4 regions of the Microbulbifer mixtoriginis genome follow, and region 1 is predicted to be linked to each of the others. Evidence: predicted binding sites of a transcription regulator. Region 1 holds the regulator's gene; each other region holds the start of a gene.
What was found. The regulator LexA, encoded in region 1, represses DNA repair genes until DNA is damaged. The targets are predictions, from matches to a motif close to ACTGTNTNTANANACAGT.
Positions count from the first base shown of each region.

Region 2: a site for LexA is predicted at 3,143-3,160, ahead of recA (recombinase RecA). Genes of this name have one in related genera too.
Region 3: a site for LexA is predicted at 3,228-3,245, ahead of ACJJI0_RS04815 (VRR-NUC domain-containing protein). Genes of this name have one in related genera too.
Region 4: a site for LexA is predicted at 3,272-3,289, ahead of ACJJI0_RS01475 (LexA family protein). Genes of this name have one in related genera too.

Region 1 covers NZ_CP174285.1:673,887-679,354, forward strand. Annotated here, with positions in the region: gene topA (type I DNA topoisomerase) at 1-1,476, shown strand, start outside; gene ACJJI0_RS02920 (DUF6586 family protein) at 1,477-1,965, shown strand; gene ACJJI0_RS02925 (hypothetical protein) at 2,069-2,323, shown strand; gene lexA (transcriptional repressor LexA) at 2,410-3,015, opposite strand; gene ACJJI0_RS02935 (LOG family protein) at 3,180-3,818, shown strand; gene ACJJI0_RS02940 (TetR/AcrR family transcriptional regulator) at 4,212-4,844, shown strand; gene nagZ (beta-N-acetylhexosaminidase) at 4,879-5,468, shown strand, end outside.
Region 2 covers NZ_CP174285.1:4,913,429-4,918,896, forward strand. Annotated here, with positions in the region: gene ACJJI0_RS21480 (glycoside hydrolase family 16 protein) at 1-2,013, opposite strand, end outside; gene ACJJI0_RS21485 (CinA family protein) at 2,525-3,040, shown strand; gene recA (recombinase RecA) at 3,215-4,249, shown strand; gene ACJJI0_RS21495 (regulatory protein RecX) at 4,250-4,738, shown strand; gene glpK (glycerol kinase GlpK) at 4,836-5,468, shown strand, end outside.
Region 3 covers NZ_CP174285.1:1,103,782-1,109,249, forward strand. Annotated here, with positions in the region: gene ACJJI0_RS04795 (4Fe-4S dicluster domain-containing protein) at 1-328, opposite strand, end outside; gene ACJJI0_RS04800 (YbaN family protein) at 760-1,176, shown strand; gene ACJJI0_RS04805 (hypothetical protein) at 1,585-2,016, shown strand; gene ACJJI0_RS04810 (hypothetical protein) at 2,464-2,916, shown strand; gene ACJJI0_RS04815 (VRR-NUC domain-containing protein) at 3,301-4,962, shown strand; gene ACJJI0_RS04820 (ATP-dependent DNA helicase) at 4,947-5,468, shown strand, end outside.
Region 4 covers NZ_CP174285.1:341,600-347,067, forward strand. Annotated here, with positions in the region: gene ACJJI0_RS01450 (patatin-like phospholipase family protein) at 1-127, opposite strand, end outside; gene ACJJI0_RS01455 (AraC family transcriptional regulator) at 254-1,126, opposite strand; gene ACJJI0_RS01460 (hypothetical protein) at 1,283-1,825, opposite strand; gene ACJJI0_RS01465 (hypothetical protein) at 1,825-2,100, opposite strand; gene ACJJI0_RS01470 (mechanosensitive ion channel family protein) at 2,379-2,912, opposite strand; gene ACJJI0_RS01475 (LexA family protein) at 3,305-3,694, shown strand; gene ACJJI0_RS01480 (Y-family DNA polymerase) at 3,695-4,948, shown strand; gene ACJJI0_RS01485 (winged helix-turn-helix transcriptional regulator) at 5,412-5,468, opposite strand, start outside.

The DNA.
Region 1 (5,468 bases):
GCAGAGCGGCTCTACAATCTGATTTGGCAGCAGTTCGTCGCCTGTCAGATGACCCCAGCAAAATACACTTCGACCTCAATTGTGGTGAGTGCCGGTGACTTTGAGTTGCGTGCTCGCGGCAGGGTGATTCGTTTTGATGGCTTTCTCAAAGTTGCCCCTCCTGCGGGCAAGAAAGATGAAGATCTGCTGCTGCCTGATGTTCAGGTTGGCGATAAGCTGTCTCTGCAGCAGCTGGACCCGAAACAACATTTCACCAAGCCTCCGGCTCGTTTTAGCGAAGCCGCTCTGGTGAAAGAGCTGGAAAAGCGTGGTATTGGCCGGCCCTCAACCTATGCCTCTATTATTTCCACAATTCAGGATCGGGGCTATGTGCGGCTTGAGAACCGCCGTTTTTATGCGGAAAAAATGGGTGATATTGTCACCGACCGCCTCAGCGAAAGTTTTAAAAATCTGATGGACTACGGTTTTACCGCAAGCCTGGAGGAATCTCTGGATGCGGTTGCCGATGGCGATAAAGGTTGGAAGCAGTTACTCGACGAGTTTTATCAGGATTTCTCTTCTCGGTTGGAAAAAGCTCAGTCCAGTGATGCGGGTATGCGGCGCAACACGCCGACAGATACTGATATCGAGTGCAGTAAGTGCGGTCGCCATATGCAGATCCGCACAGGTTCTACCGGTGTATTCCTTGGTTGCTCCGGTTACGCGCTTCCTCCTAAGGAGCGTTGCACCAACACGATGAATCTGGTCTCAGGCGATGAGGCCGTGGACGCGGATAAGGATGAAGATGCCGAAACCCGCCAGCTGCGGGAGAAACGCCGCTGTCCTAAGTGCGGCACGGCGATGGATAGTTATCTGCTTGATGAGCAGAGAAAGCTACATATCTGCGGAAATAACCCAGACTGTAATGGTTACGAGGTAGAGCAGGGCACGTTCAAAATCAAGGGCTACGACGGTCCGATTATTGAGTGTGACAAGTGCGGTAGCGACATGCAGCTGAAGTCAGGCCGTTTTGGTAAATACTTTGGCTGTACTAACGAAGCCTGTAAGAACACCCGCAAGCTGTTGAAAAATGGCCAGCCGGCGCCACCCAAAATGGATCCGGTTCCTATGCCGGAGTTGGCTTGCCTGAAGGTTGAGGATCATTACATTCTCCGCGATGGTGCCTCCGGATTATTCCTGGCCGCCAGCCAGTTTCCGAAAAACCGTGAGACCCGTGCCCCGCTGATAAAAGAGCTACTGCCTCACCAAAGTGAGATTGACCCTAAGTACAGTTTCTTGTTCTCGGCTCCCTCACAGGATGATCAGGGGCGCGATACGGTAGTTCGCTTCAGCCGTAAGACCCAAGAGCAGTATGTTCAGTCTGAGGAGGATGGAAAGGCCACGGGTTGGAAGGCTTTTTACCGGGATGGCTCCTGGAAAGTCGAAGCGGCGGCCAAGAAAAAGCCGGCAGCTAAGAAAGCGGCGGCAAAAAAGTAAATGAGTAACCCCTATACCGGCCTAGTCACTTCGGCATTGCGTAAGAGTCAGCTGCTGGCCACAAGTAGTTATGACTCTACTATTCAGCGAATGGCCCTGGAAGAAGGTGCTTTGTTGCAGCTGTGGAAAGCCTATCAGGCTTTCCTGGCTGAACTGTCACACCAGCTGCAATTGGGTTTTGAGCCGGAGTCTGTACAGGTTATTTTTGATAGCCTACACAGCCAGGGGAGAGCGAGCCTTGAAGTAAGTGAACTGCAGTTATTGCTCTCAGAGCCAGGGAGTTGGCTTAGCGAATTATTACGCGCGTGGAACCAGCTCTTAAGGCTGCCTACATTAGCGGAGGAAAAGGGGCAAGCTGGCAACCTTATTCCGACCCACAATATCGCCGGACCAGTACCAATTGAGCTTTCTTTCGAGGTGCTGCTTAAATGGCACAAAGCTCTCAGTGAGCTGATACTTAGACAGCGTGCCAATCTCGAGGAGTGCTAAGAGGGCTCCGCTACCTTTCTATTCATCTTTTTGCGCCCACTGAAACTTCTAAATTGCCTGTGGTACACTGGGCGCAAACTGATGTGCAGTGAAGGGAAAGCAAATGTCCTCCGAAACTTTTGAGATTATCGAGTTGGCCAATGGCGATGTGGCTCTGCGCCGTGCCGGCCATGAGGAGGACCCTCTGGTGAGTATTCGTTTCTCAGCCGAGAGTCTCCAATTTTTGCGAAAGCACAAGGTAGCGGTAGCCCGGGCCATGTTAGAGGCGGGTATAGAAGCCGTGCAAAATCTCGATGACCTGGAGCCAGGTTACTTTGAAGAGGAAGAGTCGATGCCGGTTAACCATACGATTCACTAATCTATGGTAAAGGCGAAAAATTAAGTGAAACAACAGCGGCTAGAAGCCGCTGTTGTTGTATTTGATTGGCGGTAAATCTTTTAGTCTCACGGAGTTTGGCGAATAACGCCCACCGCTAATCCTTCGATTACAAAGTTCTTATCCCGCATATCTACTTGGATGGTATCAAAGTCTTCGTTTTCAGGCAGGAGTTGTACCGTTGCCTGATTACCTTTACGGCGGAAGCGCTTAACGGTTACTTCATCATCAATCCGCGCAACCACAATCTGCCCGTTTCTGATTTGTTCGGTCTTCTGTACTGCCAGAAGGTCCCCGTCGAGAATGCCGGCATTTCGCATACTCATGCCGTGTACCCGCAATAAATAATCTGCCGGTGGGTGGAAGAAACTGGCGGGCAGGTCGCAATAATCCTCAATATGCTCGGCTGCCAGAATAGGGTTGCCTGCGGCGACACGCCCCACGATGGGAAGTCCCGATTGGTGGTCGGGAATTCGAATACCTCGGGAGGCACCGGCAACCATCTCAATGGCTCCTTTTCGTGCCAGTGCTTTGAGGTGTTCCTCTGCAGCGTTGGGCGAGCGAAAGCCCAGCTCTTGGGCGATTTCTGCGCGGGTGGGAGGGTAACCTGTGTCGTCCAGGTAGGCTTTTATCAGCTCTAATACTTGAGTCTGGCGTGCTGTGAGATTGGTCATAGATTTACCTAGCGTTTCTGTATTTTTATACAGTTGCTGGGATTATATACAGATTTAAGGATCTCGCAAACTGAGCACCTGCCTGCAGTCCAGCTGCTACATTGTTTAAGAAAACAAGGAATGAAAAGAAAAGTTGAAAGAACTGACAGCAAGGGAGAACAATAATGCTTGATGCGAAAATGGCTGAAGCCTGGAGAGTTCTGCGCATTCAATCTGAGTTGGTTGATGGAATTGAGCGTTTGGTTGCGCTTAACGGGGCGGTAACAGTTTTTGGCGGTGCGCGTTTCACTGAAGATAGCCAGGAATATCAGCAAGGGGTGAAGCTTGGGGAGCTTTTAGCAGCAGAGGGGATACCTGTGATGACCGGTGGCGGGCCGGGTCTGATGGAGGCGTGTAATCGTGGGGCTTTTGAGCAGCCTGGTACTTCAATCGGATTAAATATCGAGCTGCCTTTTGAGCAGGCAGCCAATCCTTACCAAGATATCAGTTTGAATTTTCGCTATTTCTTTGTGCGTAAATTTATGTTTGTGAAGCATGCCGTGGGCTTTGTGGGTTTACCCGGGGGCTACGGCACGCTGGACGAATTATTTGAGGCGCTGACATTAGTACAAACTCAAAAAGTACGGCGATTCCCAATAGTTTTGGTGGGCAAGCGTTATTGGGGAGGGCTGTACGATTGGCTGGTAGATACGGTATTGGAACGGAATTGTATCGACTCTGCTGATCTAGACCTGTTTCATGTGGTGGATGCAGTAGAAGAGGCTGCAGATTTGATTATGAAATATATGCGAGCCAGGGATTAAAAAGTTTTCGAGATGTCTAGGTTACTTTCTTTATTAATTAACAATCGGATAGGGCGAGGAGTAGGGGAGGCAGAAAAAACAGGAATACAGGAAGTAGAGGCCAAATACAGAGCCTACGGCTGTGCCTCGTCCCTAAATAGTAGTTAGCGCCCCTATCTTTCTTCCCACGCAGTGGAATGCACTAAGGCCTATGGGAAGAGGTAGTGGTCAGTCGCTTCGGTAATTACATCTTATCCTGCCAATTTACCAAACCAATTTTGCCTATGGGGATTCGCCAGGTTGGACTTCCCCCTACAACCGTTCTTTCTGTATGTGCAATAAGCCGCCAGCGAGCTGGGAGTGTGTTACTCTGGCCGAAATTAAACAGCTGTTTTAAATGGTGGTTTGATATCTATGAGCCAGATGGATACCGTTAACCGCATCTTGGATGCTGCCGAAGCGCTCTTTGCCGAGCGCGGCTTTACCGAGACATCCCTCAGGACTATTACGAGTACTGCCGGAGTCAATCTGGCGGCGGTCAACTACCACTTTGGTTCTAAGAAAGAGTTGATCCAGGCGGTCTTTGAGCGTTTCCTAACACCATTTACCGATGCGCTGGAAGCAGAGTTGGATCGACGCATAGCTTCTGGCCAACCACTTAAGGTTGAAGGGTTGTTGGAGAGCCTATACCGAGTTGGGTTGGGCAGTCTGAGCCAACTTGGGCTGGATGCTCAGCGCTTTATGCGCCTGCTGGGACTGGCTTATACGCAGTTTCAGGGGCACTTACGCCGCTTTATAGTGTCTCGTTACGGTGATAGTTACCGACGCTTCGCAGGCCTACTGGCCGAGGCCTTACCGGGAGTTGATCCCGTGACCTTCTACTGGCGCCTGTATTTTATGTTAGGGGCCACTATTTTCACCTTGTCGAGCTACGATGCCATAGAGGCTATCCTGAGAGAGGATTTTGGTGCTCAGAGCAGCCTGCCGGAAACTTTGGAGCGCCTTGTGCCGGCCGCTTCGGCAATGCTAAAGGTGGAGTCCGGTTAAACTGCGCAGCTGGTGAATCTTAGAGGAACTGAATATGCCTGCATCACTCGGACCGGTGATGATCGATATCGAAGGGCAGAAGCTCACTGATGAGGATTGCGAGCTTTTGCGCCACCCGCTCGTGGGTGGTTTGATTTTCTTTGCGCGCAATTATCGCGATCGCGATCAGATTCAAGCTCTGATTGCCGATATTCGATCTGTGCGCCCAGAGATACTGCTGGCTGTTGATCAGGAGGGTGGGCGCGTACAGCGTTTTCGAGAGGGGTTCACGCGTTTGCCTTCCATGCAAAAACTGTCCGCCGAGGCTTCAGCAGCACAGCTGCAGGATGTGGGTTGGTTGCTTGCCTCTGAGTTATTGGCTGTAGGGATGGATTTCAGTTTCGCCCCTGTATTGGATGCCGATGACAGCCACAGCCGAGTTATTGGAGATCGCAGTTTTTGTCCCAACCCCCATCACCTGACGGCTATTGCAAGACCATTTATTCAAGGGATGCGTGAGGCTGGTATGGCTACAACCGGCAAGCACTTTCCAGGACACGGGCACGTGCTTGAAGATAGCCATGTGGAGCTTCCTCAAGACGAGCGCTCCCTGGAGCAGGTGCTGGCCAGCGATGCCTTGCCCTT
Region 2 (5,468 bases), 690 kb from region 1:
GCTGAAGTCACTATTACTGAAGTCACTTAGAGGGCTGCAGGGCTTGCACTTTCTTTTAGGCTGCTCCTGTCGCCCGTGATGTGGATGGCACTTGTGGGGTGGGTGCTGACAGTGAGATCCAGAGGCTTCACTGGAAAAATAGATGTTATCGATCTCAATATTAGTGATATCTCCTTCTACACCTAATATTTCAAATAACTGAATCACGTTGGACATATCCACTTCATCGCTGAAGTCGCTGACTGGGATGGATATTTGATGCCATTGGCCGTCACGGACAAATTCATAGGGATCAGGGTTTTTGTTAAATTCGATCCACTTTTGTTCAACATTATTGATGCTGCCACTCTTCATGCCGACTTTAAAAGGGGTGTCACTGCTGGTTTTAAGGAAAAAATTTAGTGTGGCTCTATCGTTATCGTAAGCGGATAGGTCGTGGTAGCTGTTGGCGGTAAATGCCATGCCAAACCAGCCGGCTCCAGAGGATTGGTAGGAGAGGGACTTTTCGCCTTCGAATGGTGATTGAGAGACTTCCAGCAGGGTGTTTTCCCACACGAATAAATTGCCATCGCTACCCAGCTTAAAAGTCGAATCGGCTTCGAGCGTTTCACTGTATACGGAAAAAATGCCAGCGGGGATAGTCTTTGCCTCTCCCTCACTGAAGTAAATTTCATCAATGGCCAAGGTGAACCCCTCTGCAGGTGCGTCACCACGAACCATTATGGTCTGGCTAATGGTGTGGAAGTCCACAGCATATTTGCTTAGCGGAATGCTGACCAAGTGCCATTGTCCATCTCGTTTTAACCCATAGTCTTCACCGCCATCGATTAAATCAACCCAACTATCGCTACCACTGCCAGTGCTGGCGATACCAATCCCAATCGTTTCAGTGCTGCTGGTCTTGATACGTAAGTTTAAGTGACCATTTTGATAGTGCATCATATTTAGGTCGTAGTGCATCCAAAAACCCATGCCAAACCAATCGCCAGCGTCAATATTAAATTCCAAGGCCTCATTGTCATCAACACTTGCGGTGGATTCCATATTGTTCCAGATATAGAGTTCGGTATGGGTGCCAAGCTGCAAAGACTCAGAGATATCTTCACCGTCACCGTATATGCTTAGGTTGCCGAATTTTGCCTTGTCTTCGGCCAGGGTGATTTCTGTGTTGTAGTTATTATCGTCGTTATCATAGATACGGATATAATCCACATACATTTTGGCGGGCATCGGTGCGGTGATTTCTTCATTGCGAAAGATCTGTGGGAAAATACCACCCACAGCGAGGTTGAGTATCAGGAAGTGTTCTTGACGAAACTCATCAAACGCCGGGTCTTCACTGCCAATGCTGATGATTTCGTTGGCTTCATCGTCCACCCACATCGTAATATGGTCGGGTGTCCAAGTCATACCAAAAATATGGTAACCCTCGGTTAAATCCCTACTGTAGCCAAAATCTTTGATGAGGTTTTTACTTTGACCGTAATCCGCTTGTCCTGTGTATTCATCGGACTCATGATGCCAGTGGAAGGCACTGGAAATCGCTGAATTGACACTGCCGCTTTCGAGCGCCTCGGCCATGCCGGCTTCGAGAATATCCAGTTCACCGCATGCGGGCCAGCCGACCTGCCCATAGTTATTACCGAGCTGCCAAAAAGCCGGCCAGAGACCGGCGTTGAGATCAGGTAGTTTGATGCGGGCCTCAATCGTACCGTATCGATAAGAGAGTCGACCAATCGTTTTCAGGCGGGCAGATGTAAAACTGCCGTCAGTATTGCGTTGTGCCTGAATAACCAGGTTACCATCTTCAATATAGGCATTATTACTATTGCCCGTGTAGTCTTGTAGTTCGTTATTGCCCCAGCCCCAACTGCCTACATCGTAAGTCCAGACGGATTTATTAATACTGTTTCCTTCAAAATTATCTTCCCAGATTAAAGTTTTTGCGTTGATTAATGGAGAAGCGCAGCTTCCCAGGATAGTCATAACCATCACTGATTGTTTTATTCGCATAGCTTTTTATTCTTTTTTGGCTATCAAAGGGGTATCGTTGATTTTTTTATCGACGAATAAAGCCTAACAAATAGCGGGTTATTCTTGGGTGAGTGCTTTCCCCCTTTATCGCGTGCTCAGTCCTGCTTATCGCACGAGGTTAGTACCATGCATTTTTCTTTGTCCTGTAGCTATATTTTCCGCACTTTTAAAACCTATGAGGATGTTTATGTGTTGGACGTGCCCGACTAGAAGAGCTACATCTTTTTTGTGGGTAGTTATGTCTTGATTAAAGGGAGGTAGTTTTTTGAATCTACAGAGGCTGTAGTACCGCTTCAGTAATTTTAAGGCTGGCACGGTAATGTTATTTTCATTTGCTGCTTGTAGGTCTATGGATGGCTATACGCCATTGCTTGGTGCAGCGAATGGCGGTCTTGTTAGTGGAGGTTGCGTTCAGTTGGCATAATATAAGGTGATGTGCGGGTTGCTCCTGGCGAGTGAGTACCTTGAGAAATGATACGCGGGTAGAAAAATGGCTGATCATGGCGAGATATTAAGTTTGGCACAGCAGCTTGGTGAGGAATTGATAAAGCGCTGTTGGTTTGTAACCTCTGCGGAGTCCTGCACTGGTGGTGCGATTGCCGCGGCGATCACTTCTATTCCCAATGCGTCCAATTGGTTTGATGGTTCAGTCGTTAGTTATGCCAATCGCATCAAGCACAGTGTGTTAGGGGTGGATGCGAAGGACCTAAAACAGTTTGGTGCGGTCAGCGAACCAGTTGCCCGGCAAATGGCTTGTGGAGTGCTGGCTATGATGGATGCCAACCTGTCCGTGGCGGTAAGCGGTATTGCTGGTCCCAGTGGTGGTACCGAAGAGAAACCAGTCGGTACTGTGTGGATTGCCTGGGCTCATGCGGAAGGGCAGGAACCGGTTCAGATTGATGCTCGGTGTTTCCACTTTAAAGGGGGTCGGGCCACAGTTCAGGCACAAACGGTGCTGGAGGCTCTCAAAGGGATGCTGAAGATCTTGGAGGAACACCCTGTTTAAAGGTGATCTACCTGGTCAGTTTACTGGTGTGATAGCGGGGTTGTGCAGAATTGAGAGCGGTGTAACCGTGTTGGGAAGATTGGTACAGATTGTGCCGGAATTACTGGTTGCCTATACAGTAATCCTTCGATAAGCTTGCCCCACTCAACACAGCTCAGATATACGGGAACGGTCATGGATTCCAATAAAGACAAGGCATTGAAAGCGGCGCTGTCGCAGATCGAACGCCAGTTTGGCAAGGGCACAGTGATGCGTATGGGAGATAAGGAGCGCGAGCGTATCCCCGCAATCTCCACTGGCTCTCTCGGCCTGGATGTGGCGCTGGGTATAGGCGGCCTGCCCCGCGGTCGTATCGTTGAGATCTATGGCCCGGAATCCTCTGGTAAAACCACTCTAACCCTGCAAGTGATCGCCGAGGCCCAGCGCAAAGGCGGCACCTGTGCTTTCGTGGATGCAGAACACGCCCTAGATCCCATTTATGCCGAAAAGCTCGGTGTAAATGTTGATGAGTTAATCGTCTCCCAGCCAGATACCGGCGAGCAGGCCTTGGAAGTGGCAGATATGCTGGTGCGTTCCGGTGCTGTGGATGTATTGGTTGTGGACTCCGTTGCAGCCTTGACACCGCGCGCTGAAATTGAAGGAGAGATGGGAGATTCCCACGTAGGTTTGCAGGCTCGTCTGATGTCCCAGGCACTGCGTAAGTTGACCGGTAATATCAAGAACACCAATACCTTAGCGATCTTTATCAACCAGATTCGTATGAAGATCGGTGTAATGTTCGGCTCCCCGGAAACCACTACTGGTGGTAATGCTCTTAAGTTCTACTCCTCCGTGCGTTTGGATATCCGTCGCATCGGCTCGGTAAAAGACGGCGATGAAGTAGTGGGTAACGAGACCCGCGTGAAAGTGGTGAAGAACAAGGTGGCTCCGCCCTTTAAGCAGACTGAATTTCAGATCATGTACGGCGAAGGCATCAATATGATTGGTGAGGTTGTTGACTACGGTGTGAAGCTGGGCTTGGTTGATAAGGCGGGCGCTTGGTATAGCTACAAGGGTGATAAGATTGGTCAGGGTAAGGCCAATGCTACCAAGTTCCTGCGTGATAACCCCGATATCCGCAATGAAATTGAGGCTCAGCTGCGGGCACAGCTGTTAGGCGATCTGGTTCCGGCCAGCCCTGAAGAGGCTGCCGAACTGCCCCAAGAGTAAGTGTCTTTTTCCTCCAAGGCGGCCTTCACCGCCGACCCCGCTCAAGCGCTTTTCGGCGCGGCGCTTGAGCTGCTTACTCGCCGCGAGCACTCCCGTTTGGAATTGAGGCGGAAGCTGGTGGGTAAGTTCCCCGGTGCCGACTTCGATGCGCTATTCACGCGCTTGCAAGAACTCAACTACCAGTCTGATCAGCGCTTTGCCGAAGTTTTTGCCCGTTCTCGTGTTCAGCGTGGTCAGGGGCCCCTGCGTATCCGCCTGGAATTACAACAGCGCGGCATTTCCGCTGAGCTTTTATCCCAGGTCTTAGAGCAGCTAGAGGTGGACTGGTTTTCCTTGGCCCAAGAGCAGCTGCAGCGCAAATATCGCTCGCCAATTGATTTGGCGTTGCCGCGGGAACAGCAACTGAAGGAGCGCGCACGTCGCCAACGCTACCTGTCTTACCGCGGTTTCTCTTCAGATGCTATTAGCTGGGCGCTGGACGAAGAGTAATCACGCTTATACTCTCATGCTTGCTTGAGGCGCGAAGGTAATGCTTTCCCTCAGGCTTAGGGTAATGAGAGAAAGAATAATAAGCGCGAGAGACTTTATGATCCTGTCTATTGATCAGGGCACTACAGGCACCACAGCTTTCGTTTTTGATAGTAGCGGTACCCTGGTGGGGCGCAGTTACTCAGAGATCCCCAATTATTATCCAGAGCCTGGATGGGTCGAGCAGGATGCCGAGGAAATCTGGCAAGTCACCCAGCGTGTCTGTACGGCTGCCCTGCAGCGTGCTGGTGTTTGTGCATCCGAAATCAAATCGGTTGGTATCACTAACCAAAGAGAGACCACGATCCTGTGGGATCGCCACACAGGCGAGCCAGTTCATAGGGCAATTGTCTGGCAGTGTCGGCGCTCAGCAAATATTTGTGCGCAGTTTGCCACAGAAGGAAAGTCCGAATGGCTGCGCGCGCGCAGCGGACTACTATTGGACGCGTACTTTTCTGCCAGTAAGCTGTTGTGGCTATTTCGAGAGCAGCCGGATCTACAGGCGCGTGCTCGCAAGGGGGAGCTGTGTTTCGGCACGGTAGACAGCTGGTTGATCTGGAAGATGAGCGGTGCCCGCGCGCACATGACTGATCATACTAATGCCAGTCGCACCCTACTTTATAACTTGGAGCAGAAAAGCTGGGATCCAGAGCTATTGGCGCTTTTTGAGTGCCCTGAAACGATTCTGCCA
Region 3 (5,468 bases), 430 kb from region 1:
TTGGGGCTGACTCCTGAGTCTCAACGATTTCTATGGTTTGATGTTGCTTGGAGACCTTCCATATGGGCCGGCGGGGTAATTGCAGGTATTTCTTCCAGGAATGAGGCCCTACGGCATAGCCAAAGTAAGCTTCATCTTCCCGGCGCTTAACTCGGTACTGCCCAGCCTGCTGCTCATCGGTCCAGCCTTGAGGCAGATTTGAGAGTGAGTGAACTTCACCGAATGTGATGGCTCCATCGGTCAATCTGGGCCCATACAGCAGGAATCCTCTATCGCGGATTGCTTGTATAAGGCACTCCAGATCGGGCGCTTGTAGCCGATAATCCATAGTGCTTAATGCTCAATAATAAAACATGCAGCTTGGTAGCCGAGAGCGGCTTTGTTAATCAGTGTAGTGTTAAAGCAGAAGTGTTTTTCAACACTGGGTTACAGGCATAAGGGAAGAAAGTCGTATTGTTATTTTCTTCTGTTTAAGAGCATTGATGACGACAGTTTTTAGGCGGTACTTTTTATCATTCTGGACATTACGGATTATCAATAAAAGTATGAAGACGTGCCCCTGTAGCACATTAGAAAACAACAATGGTTGCCTTTGTAACAATCTTGCCGGCCCCACAACTGTATATTGAGAGCCAATCTCTGCAGTAAGAATGCAAGTTGCAGGTGTCACTCATTAGTGCCTCTTTGATATAGTGAGCAGATAGCTGCTAATAGCCATTGTTTTATCTGTTTAACAGATTTTAAAACTGGAGATTTAGGTTGAGTCAACATAATGAAGAAGTACCTGACATGGAAACCCCTCCGTTAGCCAAAGGGTGGATGCGTTGGCTATGGGGGGTCGTGGCTTGTTTCTTTATGCTTGTCGGAATTATTGGTGCCATCCTGCCTGGGTTACCCTCTGCCGTATTTATTGTTGTTGGTGCCTGGGCGGCCTCTAAAAGCTCTGAGCGGCTGCATCAGTGGATTGAGGAACATCACTTATTTGGTCACCTATTAAGAACCTGGCGTAGTGGTTACATCAGTAGGAGAACCAAACTACTGGCTACGCTGACCATGGCACTTTCTATGGCTCTTGCCGTTCATCACATTTCCAATCTGTATTTACTTTTTTTCGCTGTTGGCGGCATCGGTTGTGGGCTAATCTGGATTTGGAGTCGGCCTGAGCCAACGGGGTAATGGTCAAGGTGGCCTTTAGTATTTAATAAACGGGCGAAAAAAAAGAATGATTCCGTGAAGTGGAAATGTATTAAACCTGTAACTTATGTCACCAAAGGTTAAAACCTGACTTTGCGTTTATCGTCACAGAAATTTACCACCTAATAGGTATTGCGCCGATTTTTCCTCGGTTTTTCTGTATTCAAACAATATGAATTTGACTAAAAACAAGAGTTTTCAGGTTGATTTCGCATTGTTATAAAAATGGGGATTGAATTAGTTGACTTTGCCTGGGATCAGAATATCCTCTGCGCCCTCTCGTTGATTGAGGCGCCCACTAATAGGCTCCTTCTTCGGGAAGCTTCAAGGATCTTGTGTTAGTAACATAAGCTTTATTGAACTGCAAAGTAATAACAATAGGGATGTTTCATGCAGGAACTCTACCGGGCCCCAGAGAGTGCTCTTGGTAATGAATCTTTAATCTACAAGCCAAGTGTTCTCTGGAAGGTATTATTTTTTCTTCTGGTTCCGATAGAAGTGATCTCTCAGTATGAAGCCTTTGCTTACAATGAATACAATCAGTCGATCTGGTGGTTGATAGCAAGCCTGATCATCTATACCACTTATTTTGTGGGTTTCTTTGGGTTGGCTTTTGCCAAAAAAATTGGCAGCGCGAGATTTTGGGCGTTTTTCCTTCCTGTGATCATTGCCACCGATATCTATGAATTGGGGACTGTGATCATCACAATGAATATGGCGGTATTAAAAAACCAAATGGCTGTATTAATGATTACACCATTAGCCCTATTTCTTTGGTTTATTATTTTTAGGTATCGTAAAGTTTTTCGGTATATTAAATAGGAGTTACAAGATTTCTTCTATTTGCCTGCCTGCCTGCCTGCCTGCAAAATCATAGCCCTGGATGCCTTGGTGGAATTTACTTTAGTTTTGCAGCCTTTAAGACGGCCAATTGTTACCGGCGCAATGCCAGGCCATTGATCAAAGAAAGCTTTATATGGCATGCCATACTGCCCCCAGTAAAAATTTTGGCGTTGTTATTCTCGCAACTATTGCCCATCTAATATTTAAGGGTTGATCTCAACTTTTATGGCCCCAATACTCCGCCTGTGCACCAAGGGGTGCACAGTGAGCAGGAATCTTAGGGTAAAGCCCAGAACATACATCTCGTGTTTTTTGATTTGCTATTGTTTTGCTTACCCTATTCTCATGCTTTCGTTTTTAAAAATAGGCGGTACCCACTTGCAGTCATTAATTTTTTAATGATATCTCTGAAGAAAAGGATTAATCATGTCAAATATTGGTCATGTTGAAGGTTGGGATACAGATAAGCCATTTATTTCTGATAGTCTTGAGGCCACCAGTTTTCACTGGGCTGCATGGACTGGTATCGAGGACTCTACAGAAGGAAGTTATATTCAGGGGCTTATAGAACTCAAAAATACTGGAAAATTTCCTATCCTCGACGCCAAAGTATTCTTGGATCTCGATGACAATGGTATGACCTGGGATGCATACCTGTGTAATTCAGTAGGTACTCCCATAGAAGATGGTTTTGTAAGCTACGGTCACCCCATCGCCCCAGGCGAAACCGTTAAAATAAAATACTGGTGGGGCCTGAAGCATGTTGCTGGTCCTACTAAGTGTGATTTTACTGTTACCGTAAATATGTTCCCAGAATATAGAGTACAGGTTCCCAGATCGAGTGCGCATCAAAGTAAAACCTCAATTCAAGCTTCTTGAGTTTTACATAGCTTTTTAGCTGAATAGGAGGGGCAATTTTCCCCTCCTATTAACAAACATATTTACAAGGCTATTTCCATACCAATGGGTAAAATCGTTGAGTGTCTCAACTCACCTATTTAAGTTTATTCCTTATTGGCTCTCACTCCTTCTCAAAAACACTCCTTCTGTTATAGCTTGACTGATAGTCTCTTGAAGTATTGATACTTTAACCAACGAGGAAGCTACTCAGAATCATTCAAAGCTTACTGCTGCTGTGTTTCTTATATGTCCGTAAAGTCAGCCTATGGTTTTGTTTCCAGAAATGATATGCTGTATAACCATACAGCTCTTATATCAATATTACCCACCACGATTTATTGTTGACACATTATTGCCCGTATCATGGCCGCCACTATCGAGCTAGCACCTGACTACTATTTGACCAACTTCCGGGCCTTGGTTGATTTTGTAGTGTCCCGCTACAAGCAGCTACTTTCCCCTGCTGAGATTAACTTTTATCGTGAGCTCTGCGAGCTCGATGCTGACAGTCAGCGCCTTTATGTTCGGCTGCTATCCCGTAAGGGTATTCCATCATCTTTGGGGGCACTGTTCAGAGAGGGAAAACTGTCTTACAGAGAAATTGACGATCTTGGCAAGGCCATTGACTCTCTTTGCTCTGCTGGTTTTTTGAAAAGGAATCCCCCCCTGGCAGATCGCGAACTTATAGCGCTGTTTACCAAGGCGGAACTGTTCTCAGCGGGACCTGCTGGCCTACGCAAGTCCCTAAAACGGGGAGAGTTAGAGGAAGCTTTATTGGCGGCCTCCTTTGAATGGCGAGAACGGTTAATGGCCGATGAGGCATTGCTTGCACTTCAAAGGGCCGAGTGCTTTCAAACCTTTCAGCTTTGTTTTTTTGGCAATCTGAACCAGAGCCTTACGGAATACGTACTGAAGGACCTGGGGTTATACCGATATGAGCCCTACCCATTAGATAGTCACCAGCTGCCCTTCCAGAGTCGAGAGCAGATTGAGCAGTACTTACTCTATTACAGCTGCCTTGAACAAGCTGAGGAGGTACTCTCTGGTGATGCCGGTGGAATCCATAAACTGACTGGTCAATTACCCGCTGGCATTCCTGGAGATTTGACTCTGGCCAGGCGAGTGGATCGTCTACGCCTGAAGCTGGCGCGACAACTGGAAAGGCTGGATCAGTTTGAAGCTGCAGAGAGACTCTATCAGGATTGTGTGCAGCCGCCTGCTCGTGAACGCCGGACGAGAATTGTCGCAAAGCGTGGTAATTTCGATCAGGCGCTTTCCCTATGCCGTGAAATTCTCGAATCTCCCCTCAATGAGGCCGAACGATGTTTTGCCGAGAGTTTTGGGTATCGCACGGCCAAGCGCATAGGCTGTGCTCAAGCTTGGAAGAACCCCCAGCCTTATCAGCCACCGCAAGAAATATTTACCCTACCCCAGGCCCCAGAAAGAGTAGAAATTCTGGCAGCTGCGGAAGTGGCAAGGCAGGAAGAAGGTGTCTGCCACTATGTAGAGAACAGTCTATTCAATGGGGTACTGGGCCTCTATATCTGGGACATTCTCTTTGCTTCAGTGCCAGGTGCCTTTTATAACCCTTTCCAAATAGCCCCAAGTGATTTCCGTAGCCCAAATTTTTACTCATCACGCCAGAGCTTACTTGAATCGCGACTGTCAGAGCTTTGTCAAAGCTCGCTAAAGCTGCGGGTTATGCAAACCTACCGTGGAAAACAGGGTATTGCCAATCCACTGGTAGCCTGGGAAGCACTACCCCAGGAACTGCTGGAGCTGGCCCTGGATCGTATTCCTGCAGAACATTGGCACGCACTGTTTCAACGTTTACTCAGGGATATCAATCATCACCGCAATGGCCTGCCAGATCTGATTCTGTTTCCCAAAAAAGGAAGTTATGAGTTATTAGAAGTCAAGGGCCCCGGTGATCGTCTCCAGCAAAACCAGCAGCGCTGGCTGACGTTCTTTGCCGCTCACAATATTCCCCACCGGGTGATACATGTGGAATGGTTACAGCCTTGAGGGGTAAGCCCACAGTTGCAGCGTTACTGGCGGAGCCTACTGAGGAGCATGATATCTCCGAAAGCGCCTCTTCCCTAAAGTTATCTGTGGGTGAATTAGTGGCTTTCTCTTGCCGCAGAGGGGATTTGATCCATACCGGCGGGCCAGGCCCAACCGCCCAGGAGGGCATTCGCGCTCACCAAAAACTGCAAAAACGTCGCCCCAAAGGCGCAGAAGCGGAATACCGTTTACAGGTTCAGCTGGAGTGCTCAGGCCAGGATATCCTCTTGGAGGGACGGGTCGATATCCTTCATCCGCAAGCTGACTTGCACCAGCCGGCACAACTGGATGAAATCAAAACCACCTATTGCCATCCAGATGAGCTTCCCGAGACCACCCGCCTACTACATTGGGCTCAGCTTAAAATTTACGGTTTCTGCTATTTGCTACAGCAGCGCCAAAAAGGGAGTTCGGTTGAAGAGGTCTCCCTGCAGATGGTCTGGTACAACCTCAAAGAGAAAAAGTCC
Region 4 (5,468 bases), 330 kb from region 1:
ACTCGTCTGTAACCGGGTAAGCGTTAAATTTAATGCTCTGGGTTAGGCGATAATTGTAGAAATACAATAGCCCCACAAAAGCAATGATAACAACGACCAGGATGGTCGATATGTGGCTGGTTTTCATGGGGCGACCTGTGCTCTTTAATCCATATCATAGAGAGTGCAGGTGGTAGGATTAGTTTTATTATTTTGAGTGATTTATGGGGCGCTTCTTAGCTGCATATTTATTGTATTTTCTCAACCCTTGCTGTTAGATATTTTCTTCTATGGGAAGAAATATATCTGTAATGATTTTACTCTCAGGTACTTCGGGAAAAAAATTTATCCGCTCAAAAAAGATCGGGAAATCACGAACTGCAAAAGTTGAATGATCCAACCAATGAAAGTATAGATGCTGAACAGCCGCTCTAATGGTATCGTCACTGCCTAAGTGCCTTATGACTGCGCATTTCCCTGCCGGAATTACTTTGTTGACTATATTCCTTTCACTGGCATCAATGGGGTATTGCACGGTACAGCAGACATCAAATCTGTATTGATCAGGGGGTGTGGTTACTGGGTCATCATAAACCAGGTTGAAAGTTCTGCTATTACGTGGTGAAAGCCCTTGAGCCTTCCGCCATTGGATAAACTGTTTGATAGTAGCACCCAGGTGGTGGGCTGGGCCTCTATGTTCCATGGCGGCGAGTTGAGTCTCGGGGAATTCAACAATGGTTACTTCGTATTTCGCTGTATTTCTCATAAAGTGACTCCTAAGTGCTGTAACTGGTTCATAGTGCTTATGCCAAACTTCCCAGTCTGGAGCGCGGCGAAATTCTGAGGGGCTCTTGCCAAAGAGTTTCTTAAAGGCTCGTGCAAAGGCCTCGTGGCTGTCGTAGCCACTCTCCAGGGCGATATCCACCACCTTTTTGTCTCTATAGGTGAGTTGATAGGCTGCCCTTTTTAATCTCAATCGCCTGATTAGGGCTATTACCGGCATTCCAAAAAAGGCGGAGCATTGCCGGTGAAAATGATATTTAGACAAGTTGGTGTATTGGCAGAGTTTGTCGATATCGAGTTCGGAGTCGAGGTTTTCCTCAATATAGTGCAGTACCTGCACAAACCTATCCCTATACTCTGCCATAGCTGTCACCTCTTCTTATGAAAGTATTCTAGGACTTGTGTGTGTCTGGAACTTGACCAAAATTGCTGGATATCGTCTCAGGAGGGACTGTTGGGTTTGAGTGCGGGGAGTGGACGCGATGGAGGGGGCATAGGCCCCCAAATTTGCTACTAGGGGCTAACAGGGTGTAGAAGACCCTTTGAAGGTGTTCACCATGACTTTTGCCTCTTTGAGGCGTAATAGGTAGTCTTTTAGAGATTTAACTCCCGCCTTAACGCCAAGGGAAATCAGTTTCATCATGAGGGAAAATGCAAGTTCTGATTTCAGGTGGGGAGTAAATGCCAGGAAGGCTTTGAAAATGGAGCAGTGGATTCTTTTGAGCAGGTCTTGAATATCTTTGTTGCCGGTGGATATCTTCTCGGCTTTTTTCTCAAAGGCTTTGAGTTCATCCAGGTACTCGATAAACAGACGGTAGTTAAAGACAACGGTTCTGTGTTCTTTGTAGCCGGCTATGATGCTGCTCAGCGCATCATTGATCTTCCTGAGCGCAATATAATCTGTTCTGGAGAGACTCTCATAGGAATTAGAGAGATACGCGATCGTATCTCTCCGCAGCTGACAAAACTCGAACAGGTGTTGGTCGTGCTTTCTTATCTCATGAAGCCGGTATAACTGAATTGCAATGAAGAGAAGAGCGATCGCGAGCAATATGGAGAGCACTACTCAAACTCCTTTTCATTAACTGGCTTTTTTGGGGCCACTTTTCTGGTGGGCGGAGAATAGGAAAAGGCATTATCCATCAGCTTGAGGAACCTATCCCGATACTCCTTATTATCTGCCGCTAGTCGATCAATTTCAACTTGACGATCTTTCAATCGCCCACTGTACATCCAGAACAATAAATAGTGTGCAAAGATGAAAAAAATGACAAACAAGCCATTTTTCAGGCCCATTTCCTGTACGAAGTGGAGTATATCTTTGAGGGTATCGGTCATGCAGTCCCTTAAAGCCAATTTCATTGAATCTTGCGCATTTTTAACTATTGAGACGGTTGAAGCAAATTACTTCGCTGGAGATGGGAAGTGGTAAGAACTTTTTTTGTGCCTTTTGTAGAGATTTTGTGGGCCTGTTTTTTTGTTATTTAGGTGTAGCCAGCCAGCCAGATGGCATGGTTTTCTGTATGGGAGAGAAGGGCGCGTTGGTACAAAAGTTCCAGAGAGGACTTGTCGCTTTCAGGTGTCCCGCCCTGAATTGAGGGCGGGAAAGTAGAGAGCTATTGCGCTTCAGTCTGGCCGGCTTCCGGCAGCTTTGCAGGTGCTTCAGTCTGCTGCTTGCTGGGGTTTTTGATTACGCCTTTTTGCAGAATTAAAGTGTTTGGGTAAGTAATTAATTCTTCGCCGCGCCTGATGAGAACATGAAATAGTGTGATCTCCTCAATAGTGCCGGAGATATCGTCGTCTTTGTCTATCACCCGAATCTGGTCGCCAACCCGGTAGGGAAAGCCGAAGAAAATAATCAGGCTGGCGGTAATATTACTCAGTATCGACCACTGAGCAAAAAGTGCTACGCCAATTACTGCGAACACAGAGGAGAGAAAAATGGAAACCTGGGTGTATTCAAACCCCAGGGCACTGATCAGCAGCACCAGATGGAATACCAAGACGGCAATACTGATGGTTTTGGAGATATATTTGAGGCGATAGGGCTTCACCGCTCTGGCCTGCCCGAACCGGTTGATAGCGGAGGAGCTAAGCCTCATGCAGATAAAATAGGAGGCCACGATCAGTGCCGCTATAGCCAAATTCATTTTTTGTCTCGTCTCCGTACTGTGTTCACTCGGGTGGGGGCTGTTGCTTTTTTAGGGCGGGCCTTGTCATCGATCATTACCCGCCTGTTGCGCGGATCATAATCCCAGGCAGCTATGCTGCCAAGCGGCCACTTGGAGGGAGGTTGTGGTCCGTTGCTTGGCTTTACCCAAGAGTGCACTGGGTTCACAGTATGCTCGAATAGCCCGTAGAAGGTATTTACACCTTGCGGGTCCCCGCTACAGGGTACCCGTTTTAGTGTGTGTTGTGCTTTGTGGCCTTGCTATGGACCTGTTGCGAGCACGGCTGGCGGCTCGCTGGTCAGCCATCGTTCTTGCCGGAATTGGCGAACTCCCCCTAAACTGTATGCATATACAGTGTCGAGTGAAACCCTATGAAACTAGCAACTCTCTACAGTCACGGTGTGGCCGCGGGCTTTCCATCCCCGGCGGATGACCACAAAGAGAAAAGCCTCAGCCTCGATCAGCATTTGATCACTCATCCGGCGGCCACGTTTATGGCTCGTGCCAATGGCGATTCCATGCAGGGCTTGGGGATCTTCGACCGCGACCTTTTGGTTGTTGACCGTTCACTAACGCCAGTACACGGCGATGTGGTGGTGGTGGCTTTGGATGGTCAACTCACCTGCAAAGTACTGGATCGACATCATGGGCGGTTGCTGTCGGCCAACGATCGTTACCCGCCGATACCGGTTTGGGAAGGGCAGGAATTGATTGTTGAAGGGGTGGTTAAAGCCTCCATTCGTTATCACCGCCCTCTCTGAATGCTGGCACTGGTGGATTGCAACAGCTGCTACGCCAGCTGTGAACAGATATTCCGGCCCGACTTAAGGGGGAGGCCGGTGGTGGTGCTCTCTAATAATGATGGTTTTGTGGTGGCGCGCTCAAAAGAGGCCAAGGCACTGGGAATTGGGGATTTGCAGCCCTTCTTCAAGATTGAACATCTGTTGCGGCGGCACAATGTGGCCATCTTCTCCAGCAACTATCCACTGTACGGCGATATTTCCCACCGGGTTATGGAGACCCTGAAGGGCTTTAGCCCAGAGGTGGAGGTGTACAGTATCGATGAGATGTTTCTGAATCTGTATGGTTTACAGGAGGAGTGGTTGGATTACGGCCAGCGGATTCGCACAACCCTATGGCGCGATGTGCGTATGCCGGTGAGTGTGGGGATTGCTCCGAGTAAGACCCTGGCCAAGTTCGCCAATCGGGCAGCGAAAAAAATTGCCAAGTGCAACGGGGTTTGTGCCCTGGATACTCCACAGAAATGGCAATGGCTGCAGAAACGCATGGCGGTCGATAAAGTCTGGGGAGTCGGCAGGCGTCTTGCCAAGCGATTGGGGCGCTTGGGTATAGAGACCGCCTATGACCTGGCCCAGGCCAATCCTAAAATCTTGCGCCGACACACCAATATCAATATTGAACGAACCATTGAGGAATTAAATGGGGTGTCATGCCTGAATCTGGAGGAGCAGCCGCCGGCAAAAAAACAGATTTATTGCACGCGCTCTTTTGGCGAGAAATTGAGCGAACTACAGCCCATTCTGCAGGCAGTTAGTCTCTATGCCAGCCGGGCGGCAGAAAAGCTGCGCGGGCAGGAGTGCCTGGTGGCTTCGATACATGTCTTTCTGCACACCTCGCCCCACGAGCCCCACTATTACAGTCGCAGTACGCTGGTACAGTGCCCCTATGCCACTAATGACACCCGCTTGATTGCGAGCCTGGCCAAGGGGGCCATAACCGAGCTTTACCGCCCTGGTCATCGTTTTATGAAAGCCGGTGTGGGCCTGGTGGAGCTGGTGCCCAGCTCCCTGGGGCAAGGGGATATGTTTACCGCCGGCCAGCCGGCCCGTGCTACGGAGATGATGCAGGCCCTCGATAGAGTCAACCAACGCTTTGGCCGCGGCACTCTTTTTCTAGGGGCTGAGGGGGTGCATAAGCACTGGAAGATGCGTCAAGCTTATCGCTCACCCGCCTACACCACACGCTGGGAGGCCCTGCCATTAGTACATGTTTAAGAAGGTGTGTTTTTAATAAGGGTCTCGCTGGCCCTGCTTCGGAATATCGAGATTTAGCGCTCCGCAGTTGCTGCAGTTTTTGAAGAGAATTGGAATATTGTCCAGCTGAGTATTGCAAAAGAAACAGTGGCCGCTCTTTAAGGTCTTGTGGCCTGCGAATTGCTTCACCGCCATCATGGGGAGGCCAATGGTTGGTTTTAAAGTTTTGATCAGCTTTGCGCTAATTCTGCTATCGGGAAAAGCGCGGAGGATTTCCTGTATTGAAATAAGCGCTGAATCCTCGATATTCCAGAGTTGGCCGCAATGATCACAATAAAGTTGCATCGGGTGGTTAGGATTGGTTACCGATCGATAAATCTAGTCTAGCTATAAGCCGTGAGCGAGGGGAGGGAACGAGGGAGGGTAGCGAGATAAGTAAGTGTGGAGAGAGCAGGCCCCTCGGTGGGTCTTAACCCGCTGCTCTTTAGTATTTCAAATCCAGATCCAGCAGGGATACCGGCTTACCATCTTTACTCACCAA